One region of the Bacillus xiamenensis genome, then DNA from elsewhere that is predicted to be linked to it. Evidence: riboswitches for the same ligand, from Rfam matches in the RefSeq annotation. Region 1 holds a riboswitch; each other region holds the start of a gene.
What was found. A riboswitch is a leader RNA that binds a small molecule or an ion and turns the genes downstream of it on or off. The one in region 1 is predicted to bind S-adenosylmethionine.
Positions count from the first base shown of each region.

Region 2: it holds a riboswitch for S-adenosylmethionine, as region 1 does, so the genes downstream of both, BK049_RS09455 (sugar ABC transporter substrate-binding protein) here and mtnW (2,3-diketo-5-methylthiopentyl-1-phosphate enolase) in region 1, are expected to answer to the same signal.
Region 3: it holds a riboswitch for S-adenosylmethionine, as region 1 does, so the genes downstream of both, BK049_RS09145 (5-methyltetrahydropteroyltriglutamate--homocysteine S-methyltransferase) here and mtnW (2,3-diketo-5-methylthiopentyl-1-phosphate enolase) in region 1, are expected to answer to the same signal.

Region 1 is NZ_CP017786.1:361,824-367,907, forward strand. Features, by position in the region: gene BK049_RS01770 (sporulation kinase KinD) at 1-1,098, shown strand, start outside; gene BK049_RS01775 (aspartyl-phosphate phosphatase Spo0E family protein) at 1,149-1,391, opposite strand; gene BK049_RS01780 (1,2-dihydroxy-3-keto-5-methylthiopentene dioxygenase) at 1,690-2,220, opposite strand; gene BK049_RS01785 (methylthioribulose 1-phosphate dehydratase) at 2,237-2,875, opposite strand; gene BK049_RS01790 (2-hydroxy-3-keto-5-methylthiopentenyl-1-phosphate phosphatase) at 2,839-3,534, opposite strand; gene mtnW (2,3-diketo-5-methylthiopentyl-1-phosphate enolase) at 3,535-4,752, opposite strand; SAM riboswitch class I at 4,852-4,953, opposite strand; gene BK049_RS01800 (pyridoxal phosphate-dependent aminotransferase) at 4,998-6,084, opposite strand, start outside.
Region 2 is NZ_CP017786.1:1,871,131-1,877,214, reverse strand. Features, by position in the region: gene BK049_RS09460 (sugar ABC transporter ATP-binding protein) at 1-1,039, opposite strand, end outside; gene BK049_RS09455 (sugar ABC transporter substrate-binding protein) at 1,112-2,230, opposite strand; SAM riboswitch class I at 2,399-2,511, opposite strand; gene BK049_RS09450 (PepSY domain-containing protein) at 2,737-3,645, opposite strand; gene BK049_RS09445 (response regulator transcription factor) at 3,929-4,609, shown strand; gene BK049_RS09440 (sensor histidine kinase) at 4,612-6,057, shown strand; gene BK049_RS09435 (DUF1565 domain-containing protein) at 6,054-6,084, opposite strand, start outside.
Region 3 is NZ_CP017786.1:1,807,372-1,813,455, reverse strand. Features, by position in the region: gene BK049_RS09155 (four-carbon acid sugar kinase family protein) at 1-557, shown strand, start outside; gene BK049_RS09150 (gluconate:H+ symporter) at 608-1,927, shown strand; SAM riboswitch class I at 2,010-2,122, shown strand; gene BK049_RS09145 (5-methyltetrahydropteroyltriglutamate--homocysteine S-methyltransferase) at 2,210-3,331, shown strand; gene BK049_RS09140 (hypothetical protein) at 3,451-4,566, opposite strand; gene BK049_RS09135 (ATP-binding cassette domain-containing protein) at 4,563-5,240, opposite strand; gene BK049_RS09130 (hypothetical protein) at 5,227-6,084, opposite strand, start outside.

The DNA of each region.
Region 1 (6,084 bases):
AAGCAAACCGTCATTACAGATAATTATGTAAGCCGTATTACAAATCAGCGGATTCTCTCCATTTGTGTCCCTGTTTTGAATGAAGATGAAGAAGTCACCAATGTACTAGTCGCCGCTATTCAAATTGATTATTTAAAAAATATTATGAATGTATTGAACCCAGAGCTTCATTTTAAGATGCTGAATCAAAATGGACACGTTGTGTTTACGAGTGGTCCGCAGCCAGCATCTGAAAGTGGCAGCACCGTGTCTACATATTTAGATGAAAACAGCTGGAAGCTTGAGGTTTTTCCGCAGCGTGCGACAACAAGTGAAGTGCTGTCAGTGATGCTGTTTCCTTTATCCAGTGCATTTATTCTATTAAATATTTTATTCACGCTAGTCCAATATATCATTTTAAGACGCCAAACCCAGCAGGAACGCCATCAAAATGAAGCACAGAAGCTTGAATTAATTGGCACACTCGCAGCAAGTACGGCTCACGAAATTCGCAACCCATTAACAGGCATCAGCGGGTTTATCCAGCTTTTGCAAAAGAAGTATCGTTCAGAAGAAGATCAGCTCTATTTTTCTGTCATAGAGGAAGAAATTAAACGGATTAATCAAATCGTCAGTGAGTTTCTTGTGTTAGGAAAACCAACGGCAGAAAAGTGGCAAAATAATTCGGTGAAAGAAATTATAAGTGAGATCATGCCAATCGTTTTTTCTGAGGCGAATCTTTATAATGTCGAGGTTGATTTGCAAATCAACACCATTCAAGATGTTGGCGTGTATTGCACGAAGGATCACATTAAACAAGTCGTATTAAATGTAGCGAAAAACTCATTAGAAGCGATGCCAAACGGCGGTCATTTGAAGATTGTGATTGAGGCTGAAAAAGAACAGGTCATCATTAAAGTGAAAGATACAGGGGAAGGCATACCAGAAGAAATGCTAAAACATATCTTCCTCCCTTTTATTACAACGAAGGAAAAAGGAACAGGTCTTGGGCTTGTTGTGTGTAAACGAATCATTTCGATGTATGGCGGAACAATTGATATTCAAAGCGAAATGAATAAAGGAACAACCGTGATCATCACGCTTCCTTCCGCACACTAATCATTGAGACATGATGCCGGTTTTGCTTATGCAAGACCGGTTTTTACATGTCAATAAGAGGGACGATTCACAGACAGGAGACTCATTTGAGACACAAGGTCATGAAAGGATGCAACAGACTGTTTTTCATGAAAAAGAAGGTGCTGATACTCATTCATCAAGTTGTCCAGTTCTTGACTATATTTAATTGTCGTCTCACCTGTATACCCTTCTACTTGAGCCGCTTCTACCATTTGTTTTCTCTTTTCATCAATTGACATCAACAGCTGTTCTTTCCGTATATAAATATTCATGATCTCAGCTCCCGCAATGAATTCGTCTGTCTACGCTCTAAATGATCCGACACCAAAATTATACTTTATTTGTAAATTAAATTAAATATGCTTATTTTATTTAATTTTTTACAGTCTAAAGACCTTTTACCCAATCATATCTGGGGGTAAACTTCAAATTTGGACAGGACTGACACATTGATTAAACAGAATTTTATCCTATGCAGAAGACCAAAATCAACTATTTTCTCTCTCATTTTATGTCTTTTTTCCTAAAAAAAGCTGATCTTCCGCCCGTGCGAATGATCAGCTCCTTCTATTAAACCGTTTCTTCCTCGTAAATCGGTACCCAGCCCTCAGTTGTGACAAATATGCGAACTGCGACTACTTTACGATCTTCTTGAAGTGTAAAGTAGTGACGAATATTCGGAGGCACAGAAATTAAATCTCCTGGATTCAATCTTACATCAAAAAAGATGCCATCTTTGCCTTGAATAGCAAAGATTCCATGACCACTCACGATAAATCTTACTTCGTCATCTGTATGATGGTGCTCACGTTTAAAGTTTTGGAGCAGTTCATCAAGATTTGGTGTCGCATCTGATAATGAAATCACATCCTGCGCTTTGTACCCTCTTCGTTCAGATATACTTTGAATTTCCTCTTGGAAAACAGTTAAAATTTCTTCTTTTTCATCATCTGTTAAATCATACTTTTCTGATAATCGATTTGGTAATTTTTCAATATCCCAATGCTCATAAATGACCCCTTGTTGTTCTAAATACGCTGCTACCTCTTGTTCGTTCTCAAGTAACGTGTTTTCTTCATTATGAATATAAATTGTCGCCATATGTTTTTCCTCCTTTTTATCTGACCAGCTGCTTTTGATAAAGCGCTAATTTCAAATGATAGCTAAATAAAAATTCATAAGCCTCTAAGACTCGTTTTGCTTCAAATGCTGTTTTCCCCCAAACGGTGATGCCATGATTACGAATGAGGACTGCACCGGATTCCGCCCCTTCTGTCAAGTGCGTTGCAAATTGTTCTGCAAGATGCGGAATATGAGCTGGGTTTTCAATAATGGGAAGAACCACTTCAGCATCCTCTTCCCAATAACCAAGGGCTTTGATGATTTCGTTGCCTTTAAAACGAATGTCTCCTTTATCCCCATACAGCTCAGACATGACATTATTATCAATTGTGTGGACATGAAGACAGCAGCCTGCTTTCGTCCGCTCATACACGTATGTATGAAGCAGTGTTTCAGCTGAAGGTCTAAGCGGCTGATTCGGATCATCAGGCTGACCTGCTGCATTCACAAGTACAAAATCTTCGTCTGTTTCTTTTCGTTTATCTTTGCCGCTTGCCGTCACCAAAAACGTGATTGGATCATCCGACACTTTAATCGATAGATTGCCGCTTGTTCCGTAAAACCAGTCTCTTTGTGCCAGTTCACGTTTGATGTCTGCTAGCTCCTGCCAGCGTTTACTCTTTGCGTCTCCCATTCCTTCACTTCCTTTATTTGAACAAATTGCGCTTTTAGATCAATGAAAGTTTCATACTCTTTATGCACGAGTCCAAGCTCTTTACATTCATTCAGTAAATAGTCACGCGCAAACGTGAGATCTGCATGTTTTGCTGCCTCAACGTCAGTGACTGAATCTCCAATCATGATAATGAAGTCATCTTCCTTCGTCAGCTCTCGAATAATCGAAGGTTTGCAGCAGCCACAGCCATTGTGACACTCTGAATCGCAGGCATGCGGCCATTCAACTTGAATATGGTCTTCTTTAAATGATGCATGATTGCAATAAATCTTCTCTTGATCTACAATGCCTTCGAGTATTGGATAGACAAAAAAGTCCATACCGCCGCTTAAAACATAAAAAGGAATGTCTGCTTTTTTGACATAATCGACAAATTGTTCGAATCCTTCCCGAATCTCTGTATCTTCTAAAATAAACGACTGAATGGCATCCTTCTGATCACTCGTCAGTAATTGAAACATCTGTCCGACGCCTTCTTGAATCGTGATCTCTTTTGACAGAACACCCTCCTTCAGCTTCGTCCATTCACTTGGGGCAAAGTGCTTCATGATGCGGATGATATTATCATTTTTCGTAATCGTTCCATCAAAATCACAACATACAATTGGTTTTTTCATTTATTCTGCTACCCTTCCCCAAAGATCAAGTGCTGCTTTTAAGTCTTGGCAAGATGATGCTTGTTCTTGGATGGATTCTTCTTTGATCACCGCATCTATGATAGAGCGAAATGCCTTTCCGCCGCCGATGGCTCCCCGCGGATGTCCGTGAATTCCTCCACCTGCGTTAATCACATGATCGCGTCCAAAATCTTTGATCAATACCGGAACCATTCCAGGATGAATGCCTGCTGATGGGACAGGGAACGTTTTTTGAACCGCATCTTCTTTCACGCAAGCTTCATAGATACCATGGGCATCATTTTTCGGAAGTGCAACTGACCCATAAGGAGAGGGAAAAAGACTTAAATCAGCGCCAGCATAACGATTTAATTTGCCTAAAAGAAGAGAATGCGAGAATCCATAATCAGGAGAAGATGTAAATGCGCCGCTCACTGCTGGATGTGCCATGATCGGCAATGGAATCTCTGGGTCCTCAGCTAAGCTTTGCATCACATCAAGTCCATAGGCAAAGACGTTGAATAAAAGCGCATCAGCTCCGAGTTCAGCTGCCTTTCTTGCTCGATCTTTCAGGTCAAAGGTTCTGCCAGTTAAATTAACTGCGTACAGCGTGCGATGTCCTGTCTGTTCATATGTTTCTTTTAATATCTTTTTTCCTTCTTTGATTCGGTCTTCAAAGGGGGCTAATGGACTTTCAAATAAAATCTCGTCATCTTTGATGAAGTCAACACCACCTAAAGCCTGTAAACGGAGCTGTTCTTTTAAATCCGCCATATCACGGCCGATCACGCCTTTAAAAATACTCATCAACAGCGGTCGATCAAACACATTTACCTTCTTTCGTATCCCCTCAATTCCAAATGCCGGTCCAGGCAGACTTCTTTTAAACCCTTCTGAAAATGCGATGTCAACAAGCTTTACTTTCCCATCTAGTGAAAGCTTTCCGAAAATCGTCGTTAAAACGGCGGGTAGATCAGCTGAAAAGTTAGCCTCAGGATAAGCAATTGTCACCTCTGATTGATACAAGCCATCAACTGCGGCAGCCTTTTCCTTTACGCTCACCACGCGGCCTTTATGTTTCTTCAGCTGCTCCTTTTTGAGCTGCGGCAAGTCCGTCCATGATCCGACCGTTAATCCAAGTGCGATCTGCTCCGCTTTTCGGTCTATTTGTTCATCCGCTCGATGTGTTAATACGTATGTTGCCAGTAATTCACTCACTAGGAATCCCCTTTCGATTGCGTCCTGTATATGGTCAGTAAAAAAACCTCTTTAAGTGCTTTGTCAGCGCATTAAAGAGGTTTCGTCTCATTCATCCGAATCTTATCTCTCAGCGCTTGCTGCAAGAATTAGCACCGTGCTTCATGGAAGTCGGTTGCCGGGCTTCATTGGGCTAGTCCCTCTGCCTACTCTTGATAAGAATATTCAATTTTCTTAAATATTGCCTGAATTATCGCACCATTTTTTTACGTTGTCAATGGCTTTTTTTCAAACAGCTGCAATGCAGCGATGCGTTCAGCGGCTTCTTTTAACCGCTCCTCACTTGTTAAAAGACCGACTCTGACATAGCCTTCACCGTGAGCGCCAAAGCCATTTCCCGGCGCAACGACAACATGTGCTTTCTCTAATAATACATCAGAAAAGGTTTCAGATGTATACCCTTCAGGCACCTTTAACCAGGCAAAAAATGATCCCTTTGGTGCGCTTACGTCCCATCCAATCTCTTTACATGCATGAATCCAAGTGTTCCGCCTTTTTTCGTACCGGTCATTTTGCACCCGTACACACGTTTGATCGCTTAAAAGTGCTTCCGCCGCAGCATCTTGAGTCGCTTTAAACAGCGACACAAACAGATGATCCTGATAAAGCTCAATGGCTTCGATGACAGAGGCATTCCCTACTGCAAAACCGACTCTCCAGCCGGCCATATTATACGTTTTGGACAATGTGTAAATTTCAATGCCAGTCTCTTTCGCCCCATCTATTTGCAGAAAGCTGATCGGCTTTTCGCCGTCAAATCCAATGCCTCCATAAGCAAAATCATGCACAACACACATTTTGTGTTCATTCGCAAACGTAACAGTTTCCTCAAAAAAAGTCCGGCTTGCAGTCGCACCAGTAGGATTATTTGGGTAATTTAAGTACATCAATTTTGCCTTTTTCTTATCATCCTCAGACAGTCGATTGTAGTCAGGTAAAAAATTATTTTTTTCAAGAAGCGGCATGGTCACCATGTGAGCTCCAGCAAGCACGGCACCCGACCAGTAATCAGGATAACCTGGATCTGGGACAAGCAGCGTATCACCTGGATTAAGTAAGCATTGCGGTAGCTCGACTAGTCCCGCTTTCCCCCCAAATAAGATGGCAATTTCCGTCTTCGGATCAAGTGAGACGCCATATTCTCTTTCGTAAAAAACTGCGGCTGCCTTTTTTAGTTTTGCCGTTCCGCGAAATGAGGAATATTGATGATTTTCGGGCTTTGCTACCGCTTCTTGCATCGCTTTTACAATATGCGGCGGGGTGGGCTGATCAGGATTTCCCTGGCCTAAATTA
Region 2 (6,084 bases), 1.5 Mb from region 1:
CTGTGAGAATCCCTTCTTTTCTCCGCTCTTCCGGCACAAGGGCAATTCCAGCTCTCACGGCCTGATGAGGCGATTGGATGTGAATGGTTTGACCATGAAGTGCCACAGTGCCTGTCTTTTTTTCTGAAGCACCGAACAGGGCTTTGCACAGTTCCGTTTTACCAGCGCCGACTAGTCCTGCGATCCCGAGGATTTCCCCTTTTTTCACATGGAGGTGAATGTTGTTCAATTTATGCTGGTCATGCAACTCTTTCACGTCAAGCACAATCGGTGCATCCTTCAAAGGTGTACGGGGCGGGAATTGCTCCTCTAATGGTGCACCTAACATTTCTTCAATGACCTGCTTTGGATCGGTCTCTTTGACAAGGTGTACCGCCACATCGGTTCCATTCCTCATCACAGTCAATTCATCGCAAATGTTGAAAATTTCTGGCATGCGGTGCGAGATAAAAATGATGCCCGTGCCTTTCTGTTTCAATTGCTGAATCATTGAGAATAATTTGCTTGTTTCCGCATGACTGAGTGGAGCCGTTGGTTCATCTAAAATTAAAATGCTGCATTTGATAGAAACAGCTTTGGCAATGAGCACCATCTGTTTTTCTGCCAGTGTCAGGTCACTCACAAGACGCTTCGTGGAGATGTCAATGTCCATCTCTTTTAATAGTTGAGCTGCCTTGCGATGAAGCTCTTTCCAGCGGACAAATGGTTTTTTCTCAATCTCATGTATCATCATATTTTCACCAACACTTAAATAGGGAACGAGGGCTGTATCCACTTCTTGATGGACTGTCTGCACACCATATGAGGCCGCATCCTTCGGTGTTTGAATCGCTGCCGCCTCGCCATTGATGTGGATGGTTCCTTCAAAATGCGAATGAGCACCAGAGAGAACCTTCATTAACGTGGACTTCCCAGCACCGTTCGCCCCAATAAGGGCATGGACCGTTCCTCTTTTTAATGTGAAATTCACTTGATCCAGCGCTTTGACCCCTGGAAATTCAATCGAAATGTTCTTCATACAAACAAGTGGCGATGTCATAGGTGTCCTCCTTCTCTACTGATCGTCATTTGAAAAACGAAACACCCTCTATTGAAAGAGAGTGCACGCGGGTTATTTTGCATAATGCTTCTTCAAGGTCTTCATCCAATCTTCTTCAAAGGCAGTCGATGAACCGAACCCTTTTACTTCCTCTGCAAGATTGACCATATTGATGGCCTTTCCTGCTTGTTGAAGTTGCTTTTGTGAAATGAGGGAGGCCTCAAGGTCATAGGAAGATGGCGTTTTCTCGCCAGCTATTTTCTTCGCAAGAATCCTCACGTCGACTGCCCCGATGAGCTTCGGATCGACCGCTGCTGTGTACTTCCACGGACTGTTTTCCGAAGTCATTTCTTGCAGATCGGCATTAGACACATCAATACCGTAAATTTTCACTTCTGTTCTTCCTGCTTCCTTTAAAGCTCTTGCCGCACCGATGGCAAATGCATCCCATGTGGCAAAAATCGCATCAAGCTTGCCCTTTGGATACTTATTCAGCATCGCCGCTACTGCATTTTGTGTTTGAACAGACGTATCAGAGGAAGCAACGCCAAATCGGTCAAGCTCCTTGATCCCTGTATGTTGTTTGAGCGTTTCTTGGTACACCTTGTTTCGTCTCACCATCGGCGGGAACCCGTCTACCCAAAGGTACGCAATGTTTGCTTTTCCTTTAAAATCAGCCACGAGCGCGTCTAATGATTTTTTCGCTAATTGTTCATCATCTTGAGATGTCACGGTGACTCCTTTGATGTCCTTTAGCTTCGGGTTCGAATCAAACGCCACAACTGGGATGCCTTTCGCTGTGATCTTCTTCACATCAGCGACTGTCGCCTCATCATCCCCATGCGAGATGATAAAGCCATCATAGTTTTCTTCTAGTGCCTGAGAAATGGCATCATGGAACTTTGCTGTATCACCATTTGCCGTGTAGACGTCCACTGTAAAGCCCAGCGCTTCACCTTCTGCCTTTGTCCCTGCTAAAAATTGAGCCGTATGATCGTCCCCGCCAATTTTGCGGATGACTTTAATTTTTGCTCCCTGCCCCTTTGCAAAGCGCTTCGGTACATTGTCAAAGGATACCTTTTCGTTTGCATTGGCTTTTGAGCCTGCGCTCGATCCCGTACCGCAGCCAGATAATAGAACTGTCAGGATCGTCAATAATACAAGGGATGATGTCCAATATTTACGTTTCATTGTTGTTCCTCCTTCAATTATTTTAGTTTTCACATCAGAAAACTAGGGTAAAAAGTGGGAAAATGCCTGTCAACCAATCATTTGTTTCTTCAAAAGAAACAAAAAAGCCTCTCTTGTAAAGAGAGGCTTGATCACCGTTGCATGAAACATGTATCGGGAAGTCTTCCTCTCTTATCTGTCAAAGCTGTAACAGCTTTGCAGGAATTAGCACCAATTTCTTGAATAATAGAAACGGTTGCCGGGCGTCATAGGGCCAGTCCCTCTGCCTCTCTTGATAAGAGATGTGTTATGAAGTTTGTTTTAGTTGAAATGTCTTCTTAACTTTAATGTGATGTTCCATCATTGTCAATCATTTTTTGAATATTTTAAATTTGATATCGTGATCAAAAAGAAATCGAATGATAAAAAAACCTGATAGTCAATGACTATCAGGAGCAAGATTTGCGTGTTTTTAGGTTGTTTTGGAACTGTCATGAATAAGAAATGAAATGTGCCGAAATGTTTGATTATGAGCAGACTTTCCCTGTATTTGCATTGATTTTCACTGTTTGCTCTTTTTGAGACTGATCAACGACTTTGATGACATACATTGTTATATTGCCTTCTTTCTTTAATTGCATATCTTTGACTACGCCTGTGCAATTTTTTAAGGCAATCTCTTTAGCATGTTGTTTTGTAATTCCCTCTGCTTTTGCAGACACTTTTTGTTTCATTACTTGACCCTTTTCACAATTGATATGATACGTGTAAGCTTTTCCATCCTCACCCAATACTTTTATCACATAAACATATTCATCTGTATCCTTTTTTAATTGTACCGATTGAATAGCACCTTTTGTTTTAGAAAGTGCAATCGTTTCTGCTTTTGATTTCGAAATACTGATCGTTTGACTGCCAGTTTGGTGTGAGATTACCTTTCCATTTTGACAGTTGATTTTTTCAACATGTTGTTTACCATCGTCACCTAGTAGCTTAATGACGTAAACATAGGTCTGATCCTCTTTTTGCATTTCTAATGACTGAATGACACCTGAGCAATTTTTCAAAGCAATCTTTTGAGCGGTTTGCTTGTTAATTGCTTTTTCTTTTTTTGCTGTTTCGTGCTTGATGATTTTTCCTGTATGACAATTGACTTTCAGCGTATGCTGTTTACCATCTTCTCCAAGAACTTTAACCACATAGACTGTTACTGACTTTTCAGTTTTTACAGTAGTCGATTGAATGACACCTGAACAATTTTTCAAAGCCACTTTTTTCGCAGTGGCTTCTGTTACAGCCGTTTGTTCTTGCTTGGTCGTTTGTTGGACAACGTCACCCTCCTTATGCAATACAGCAGCATGTGCCGATGTTAATGAGCTAATTGAAATAATTGTTCCTAAAGCAGCTCCTGATAATACTTTAAATGGTCCTTTCATAATGAAATGCCTCCTCAAATTTACTGTTGAGCTTCTCCCAACACTAGCGATTCTACACCCTCAACCTGAAAAGGACTTTAAGGCCACCTGAAAATAAGCTGAAAACTGATAAATATCTTATTTTGGTTGTGACATTCTTTGATATAAAGGGATATTTTTGCTCATTTGAAGCATGGAAAAAATAGCATATCTTTCATTCAACTCATTTTCAGCTGTTTTTCAGGATACTTTCAGCTAAACACAAAATAATAACGGTATGAGCTTTTTGGAAGGAGTCATGATCATGAAGTATCAGCATATTAAATTACTTGTAGTCGATGACGAACCAGCCATTGTCGACTTTTTAACATTGGGGCTCGAAAACGAAGGTTTTCAAGTTAAAACTGCCACTGATGGTCTATCCGCTTTAAACATAGTCAAAACGTATCAACCACACATATGCATTTTGGATGTGATGATGCCAGGTATGGATGGCTATGAAGTATGTAAATTGATGAAGAAGGTTTGTCAAATCTCAATTATTATGCTTACTGCAAAAGATGAAGTCGAATACCGAATCAAAGGTTTGTGTGGCGGAGCAGATGATTATATGATGAAGCCATTTAGCTTTGATGAGCTTCTTGCAAGAATTCAAGCGAGACTGCGCAATCAATTTCCTTACTTATTAAGTGATTTATCTATTGGCCCTTTTCAAGTTGATGACAGAAGAAAGGAAATTCGCTTCAACCAAAAGGTATTAAAGCTCTCTGCCACGGAGTATGAGCTGTTAAAGTTATTCATTGTCAATCATGGTATTGTATTGAGCAAATCAACCATTTTAGAAAAGGTTTGGGGCTATGATTTTAATGGGGAGGACAATATTGTCGAAGTTTATATCCGTGCTTTACGAGATAAAATTGGTGACAAGGAACACAAAATGATACGTACGCTTAGGAGTACAGGCTATAGATTGGATATTCAATGAGCATGCGAATTCGGTCATTACGTATTCAGCTATTGTTAGGTTCTTTTCTCATTCTTTTCTTCCTACTTGTTGCCATTGGTTATTTTCAGTTTATCTTTATGAAGCAGTTTTTATATGAAAACAAAGCTCTCAGCCTACAAAGTCATATTTTGTCCGTCCCTGGGGAAACTTGGCTTGAACATAGCGAACCCTCTGCATTAGAAAAATCAAACATCCCAAATGTTTTCTTTCCAGGAGTGAGTGTCGCCTTTGTCTCTACTCATGAAAAAGTAACCGTTTTGTCCAAAGATCCTCATGCAGGGTCTGTCCCAACATTAAAAAAGGAAACATACCGTCACTTTCTTCAACCGAAAAAAAGACTTAATTTTAAACTGTTAAATGAACATTCAGGACAAGAAATTCTTGTCGTTGTTGAACCCATCCGTATAGATGGAAAAGTAGTCGGTGCAATTCAAATGAGCTCCTTTACAGTGGGTCTCACAGATATTCTTTATAAGCAGATGAAAAACTATGCCCTCATATCATTTATGGCTTTGTTCATCGGATTTACTATCCTTTATTTTGTATTGTCTATCGCACTGAAACCCTTATTTTCAGTCATTCGCTTGATGAAACAAATTGATGCAAATAATTTACACCAGCAACTCCCTTCATTTCCTAGGCAATATGAGATTCATGTTCTTTCCGTTTCATTAAATGCTATGCTGAAACGAATTGAAGAAGCATTTGACGCGGAACGGAGAGCAAAAGAACGAATGAGACATTTCATTTCTGATGCTTCTCATGAACTCAGAACACCACTAACATCCATTCGGGGGTTTTTAGAAGTGCTATTACGGGGAGCTGCCACCACACCAAAACAATTGGACTTGTCTTTAAGAAATATGCATACTGAATTAACCCGTATTCAGCGTCTTGTGGAAGATTTATTAACACTTGCTAAACTAGATAAAGCGCCTACTCTCCAAAAAGAACCTGTCTATTTAGATCAATTATTACAAGAGATGAAACATCAGCTTGACCTTTTGGCAGGGGGCGGACATGTGATGTATCATGTTGAGAGTGGCGTATTCACCTGCGTGGATATTGATAAGATCAAACAAGTCATTCTCAATTTGTTTATGAATGCCGTTCAGCATACCAATCATACCAACAGAATCATTCAAATGAAGTTATACCAAAATGAAACACATATTGTGTTATCTGTTCAAGATAACGGAAGTGGTATTGATAAAGAAAAAATCCCTTTTGTTTTTAATCGCTTTTACCGAGAAGAAAACTCCCGTTCTAGAAGGTTTGGTGGGGCAGGGTTAGGTTTATCTATTTCCAAATCCATCCTCTCATTACATGGTGGTGATCTGACTGTCCAAAGTGTCAAAGGGGAAGGAAGTATATTTTCAATGCTCCTGCCCTTACAATCCGAATGCAATAAAACCCCAAAATCTTAATGATTTTGGGGTTTTATTTCCATTTTT
Region 3 (6,084 bases), 1.4 Mb from region 1:
ATTTGATCCAAGAAGAAAGCCAGCACGGTGGTCTCATCATGGTTGGTTCCCATGTCAAGAAAACAACGGAACAATTAAAAGCACTTCAACAAAATAAAGAGATCGCTTTTATCGAGTTCGATACACACCTCGTGTTAGAACCTGAAGCATTTCAAGTGGAAATTGACCGCGTGATCCAACAGACTGAAGCGTTGTTAACATCAGGGCAATCTGTTGCTGTTTATACAAGGAGGGAACGGCTTGATCTTGGGGACGATCGTCAAGAGGAAGAATTGAAGCTGTCTGTTCAAATTAGTGATGCTGTGACAAGCATTGTCCAGCGCCTCTCCATTCGTCCTAAGTATCTGATTGCCAAAGGTGGAATTACCTCAAGCGATATAGGAACAAGGGGTCTTAACGTCAAGCGTGCGACTGTCGCCGGTCAAATTCGACCAGGTATTCCCGTTTGGCAAACAGGAGAAGACAGTAAATTCCCATTCATGTCTTATGTGATTTTCCCGGGAAATGTTGGCTCAAAGGATACGTTAAAAGAAGCTGTAGACATACTTGAAGGATAAAGCATAGGGAGTGTTCACGCTCCCTCATGCAACACAAAGGAGGAAAGATCATGTCATTAGTTTTTATTGGACTTGGCGTTTTGTTATTACTTTTACTTATGGTGGTCTTTAAGTTAAACGCTTTCATTTCATTGATTATTGTCTCTTTAATTGTTGCCGTGTTAGAGGGCATGTCACCACTTGAAGCGATCGCATCTGTCGAAAAAGGGCTCGGAAGCACACTCGGTCACTTAGCATTGGTTCTTGGTTTTGGAGCGATGCTTGGTAAATTGATGGCTGATTCTGGCGGTGCTCAGCGTATCGCGATGACACTCATCGACCGATTTGGTATCGGAAAAATTCAATGGGCGACGATGCTGACTGGTTTTGTTATCGGAATTGCTCTATTTTATGAAACCGGATTCATCATTCTCATTCCATTAGTCTTTACCATTGCTCAAGCCGCAAGACTTCCTGTGTTGTATGTGGGAATGCCGCTCGTCGCTGCACTCATTACAACACACGGCTTCCTCCCTCCTCACCCAGGGCCGACAGCCATTGCCAATGTATTTCAAGCCAATATGGGACAAACCTTATTAATTGGAATCATTTTAGCGATTCCTGCTGTTTTAGTAGGCGGACTTCTCTTTACAAAACTATTTAAAAAGGATCAACTGCACGCACACATTCCAAAGAATTTATTTAATCCAAAGGAATTTACAGAAGATGAAATGCCTAGCTTCGGCATTAGCATTTTCACCGCTGTTTTGCCTGTATTGCTCATGACATTCAGAGCATGTTTAGAAATTTTCTTCCCGTCCTCTCCACTGCTACCGGCGGCTGAGTTTTTAGGTGAGCCCGCGATCGCCCTATTAATCTCTGTGCTGCTTGCCATCTACACATTTGGCCTTGGCAGAGGAAAGAGCATGCAGGACGTCATGAAGTCGATTACGGATTCAATTGGCTCCATTGCGATGATTCTATTGATCATTGCAGGTGGCGGCGCCTTTAAACAGGTGCTCATTGACAGCGGTGTTGATCAATACATTGCAGGGATTATGCAAGGAAGCACACTGTCTCCTCTGCTCCTCACCTGGCTGATTGCCGCTGTCCTTCGTGTCTCTTTAGGATCAGCCACTGTCGCCGGTCTCACAGCGGCTGGCATTTCTGCACCGCTGATTGGTTTGACGGGTGTCAGCCCGGAATTAATGGTGATTGCAACAGGTGCCGGGAGTATTACATTCTCTCATGTGAATGATGCGGGTTTCTGGATTTACAAAGAATACTTTAATCTGTCGATGGCTCAAACCTTTAAAACTTGGACATTGATGGTGACTGTTCTTTCACTTGTCGGACTAGCTGGTGTCCTCGTCGCTGATTTGTTCATGTAGGAAAATAAATTGTAAAAACCATTGACTTTTTCTCAAAAAGGTTGAATAATTGTGTTTATTAAGAAAATTGAATCAAAAGGTAACCTTATTAAGAGTGGTGGAGGGACTGGCCCTGTGAAACCCGGCAACCGCTGTTCCTCGGAACAGAATGGTGCTAATTCCTTAAACAAGCTGATGCTTGTTTGAAGATAAGGCAGAGATCTCACAGTATATGATGCTCTTCCTTATCCAAGGAAGAGCTTTTTTATTTGAATGTTAACCTGAAGAAAGAAGGGATTCAGCATGACACAAGTACAAACCATCGGAAAGAAAACAACAAAGCCGCCATTTCGCGCAGATCAAGTAGGGAGTTTGCTTCGTTCTGAGCGCATCAAAGAAGCTCGCAAGCAAAAAGCCGACGGTACACTGACAGCAGAGCAGCTAAGGCAAATTGAAAACGAGGAAATTACACGTATTGTAGAGAAGCAAAAGGAAATTGGATTAGAGGTTGTCACAGATGGAGAATTCAGACGTGCATGGTGGCATTTTGACTTTCTAGAAGGACTTGATGGAGTCGAAGGATTTGAAGCAGACCAGGGCATTCAATTCCACAACACGACGACAAAAGCGAGAGGCATCAAGGTAACAGGCAAGATTGATTTTACAGATCATCCAATGCTAGAGGATTATCGCTTCCTTCACAGCATCGCGGGTGATCATACGGCTAAAATGACGATTCCAAGCCCGAATATGCTCTTTTTCCGCGGCAAGCTAGATGAAGGTGTGTATGACAGTTTAGATGAATTCCACCATGACGTGGCACAGGCTTATAAAAAAGCCATCCGTGCATTTTATGATGCTGGCTGCCGCTACTTACAGCTAGATGATACAGCATGGGCTGTGTTCTTCTCTGAAAAGGGACATGAACAAATCAAAGCCTTTGGCCGCGAGGAAAATGAACTTCGTGAGTCGTTTGCAAAAACAATTAATGAAGCCGTTGCCGATCGACCAGATGATTTAGTCATTACAATGCACATTTGCCGTGGTAATTTTAAATCGACTTGGGCAGCTGAAGGTGGCTACGAAGCCGCAGCAGAAACGATTTTTGACGGCCTAGATCTGGATGGTCTCTTTTTAGAATTCGACGATGATCGTTCTGGCGGATTTGAACCCCTTCGATATGTGAAGAATCCAAACCTTCAAATCGTACTTGGCCTGATCACGTCAAAGTACGGCGAGCTTGAGCCAGTGGAACAGATCAAAAAACGAATCGAGGAAGCGGCTCAATACGTGGACATCAACCAAATCTGTTTGAGCCCGCAATGCGGATTTGCTTCAACAGAGGAAGGCAATCTGTTAACAGAAGAGCAGCAATGGGAAAAGCTGCGTCATGTGATTGAGATTGCGGATCAAGTGTGGAAATAAAATGTATAGTCCTAAGCTCTCTTGGCTTAGGGCTTTTTTTATTAAAAAAAGAACTGCCATTCAGCAGTTCTTCAGGTTGTTGACAAAGAATGCGAGGTTTTGTCTACATCTTTCTTTTCTTAGTTTCGCAATCTTGATACGATATTCTCTTTTGACAGTTCTTTCTTCATACGTTTTGTGATGATGTAGCGCACAAACCATTTATTCAGTATAACCAAGACGAGAAGAAGTCCAACTGCTGTACCGCCAATCCATAAAATGACCTCTCCTGGTAATTGTCCAAGTAACAAAGCACCCAAGACAGCAATGAGTATTACCGCCACAATATACACTCTTAGATTCATCTTATCTATACTACGGTAGAATTGCTTGATCATATCCTTGGGTGACATCCCATTTAAATACAAGGACAACAAATCTCGATTCAAAATGCTAATTAGTGTATGCATCTGACCTCGATAAATAAAAGCAATGACCACAAATAAAATGGTCTGAAATACGACAAGCAACAAAAATGACAATTTTGAATTAGCAACTAATTTCTCTAGCCCTTGCGCTTGATAGTATACAAAAACGTCCTCTTCATCAAACATCCGATCAAACTGGTTCACAAACTCATAAATATCCTCGGTTTTATTTAAATGAACAATGAGTGTTCTAACACCATCGTAGTTCTCACCAATCTTAATTTGACTACTCAGTTTTTTGTACAGATCTGGTGATAGGTAACCGTAATCTTTTAAGAAATAGTTACCTTCACCTTTATAGTACTCGATATTCGCTTCTAATGGCTCCACTTCACCATCATAGGCTTTGATTTTTTTACCCTTGAACCTTTCTGGAAGAAGGATGGTGTTCTCTTTTAGATCTCCCTCATAGCTCACAGCCTCTTTGGTTGTCGGATTGAAGGATAGAGCTGATAATATATCCGTTTCTCCATCTGCTTCGATAGATAACGAGACATCATATTCGTAGACAATGTCTTTGACATTCGGCATACGCTTAATTTTATCTGTATCGTACTCGTACTCACCAGTTTTCGAATACCCATTAATTAAAACCATTGAAAGCCGATCGTTAGTCAATACGTTTTTGTAAATATTATCAGCTGAAATCAAGATAGTAAATATAGAGAAAAAGATCAACATCAGCAAAACAAAATTCAAAACAGCCAATTTTCTCAAAGTCGATCGATGTTTCTTTTTTAAATACTCAAACACGAATAACATTTTCATATGGATTGGTTCCTTTTATTCAAGTCTTCAAAACGAAGGACGACATCGGCTTGTTGCACAACGATATCAGAGTGTGTAACGACTAAAATTGTCCTCGTTTTCTTCAATTCAGATAACATACCAAGCATCATCTGAATATTATCTTTATCAAGGTTATTTGTTGGTTCATCTAAAAGAATCAGTGAATAATCAAACAGCATGATTTTCAAAAAAGCCGCGCGCTGCCTTTCTCCACCTGATAGGTTACTCACTGTTACATCAAGTTTCTCGCTCATTTTGAGCTTCTTAGCCTGTTCTGCTAATCTTTCATTTGAGATTTCTTGTTCATTGATTAACGAGATGACATGTAGATTCTCTCTCACAGTCAAAGACTCAATCAGGTTCAAATCTTGAAAGAAATAGGCAATTTTCTTGCGGTATTCATCAACCTGTTCTTGATTCGTAAAGTCAATGGATTGATTGAACAACGTCATCTTCCCGGCACTCGGTTTTTGAATCAACGCAATAATGTTAATAAATGTCGTCTTCCCACTACCACTTTCCCCATGAAGGGCATAAAGGCCAGAGCCTTGAATATGTAAAGATAAATCTTTTAATATGGTTGCATCCCCATATCGAAAGCCAAGGTTATCGATCTTTAGAATCGACGTATCTCCTTTATTATCTAAGTTCACTAGCCATCTCAATCCCCTCTAACAAATTAAGTGTGTGATTGCCATAAACACCCAATTCAAAATCATAATTTCCTTTAGATGTGCAATAACCCAAACCACATTGGGAGGATTTAATTTTTTTCTTGATTTGATCTTTTGGCACATTAAGGTTATAGCGCAATAAAAGATCCGTATATAAATTGAGAATAATGTAATGATTAACTCCATGATATGAAATAACTTCATTAAACATATCTACCAATTTATTCTTATCTTCTTGATTTATGTCTACAATATCATATTTCATAAGTGTTGTTAATAAATCATCCGAATCGCTCCACTTCACAATACTCTTATCGGCTTTTTCCCCTTTAAGTTTAAAACAATAGTACATTTCACTACTGTTCTCTATGTTTTGACACGCGCCACCAGGGATCGATGTTTCGTCAAACGGTAAACCTAGTTCACTCGTGATTTGCTTTGCGAAAAACTGATTTTGATAACTGCTTAATTGATGTTCATCTTCTAGTAAACCTTCATATCTATTAGTTAAAATCTGTCTATATTCTTCTGCTTGGTCAAAATCAGCACTAGAAAAAATGTTTGACATTAAATAAAGATTCCTTAAAGAATCTAATGAGTAAAATAGTGAAGGAAAAGGCTTATAATCTGAAGGAATGTTAAAAGTAAGGTCGCTCTCTTTTTTATGATTCATATCCTGTAATAACTGAATGATTTGAAAGTGAAACCAATATGTAATTTCATCTCTAAACAAAATGGTTTTTTGGTTACCTTCATTAAAATAAATCTTCGTTAAATGTTTCACATTTGGTTCTACCTCTAACATATTCGCCAATATAAGAGA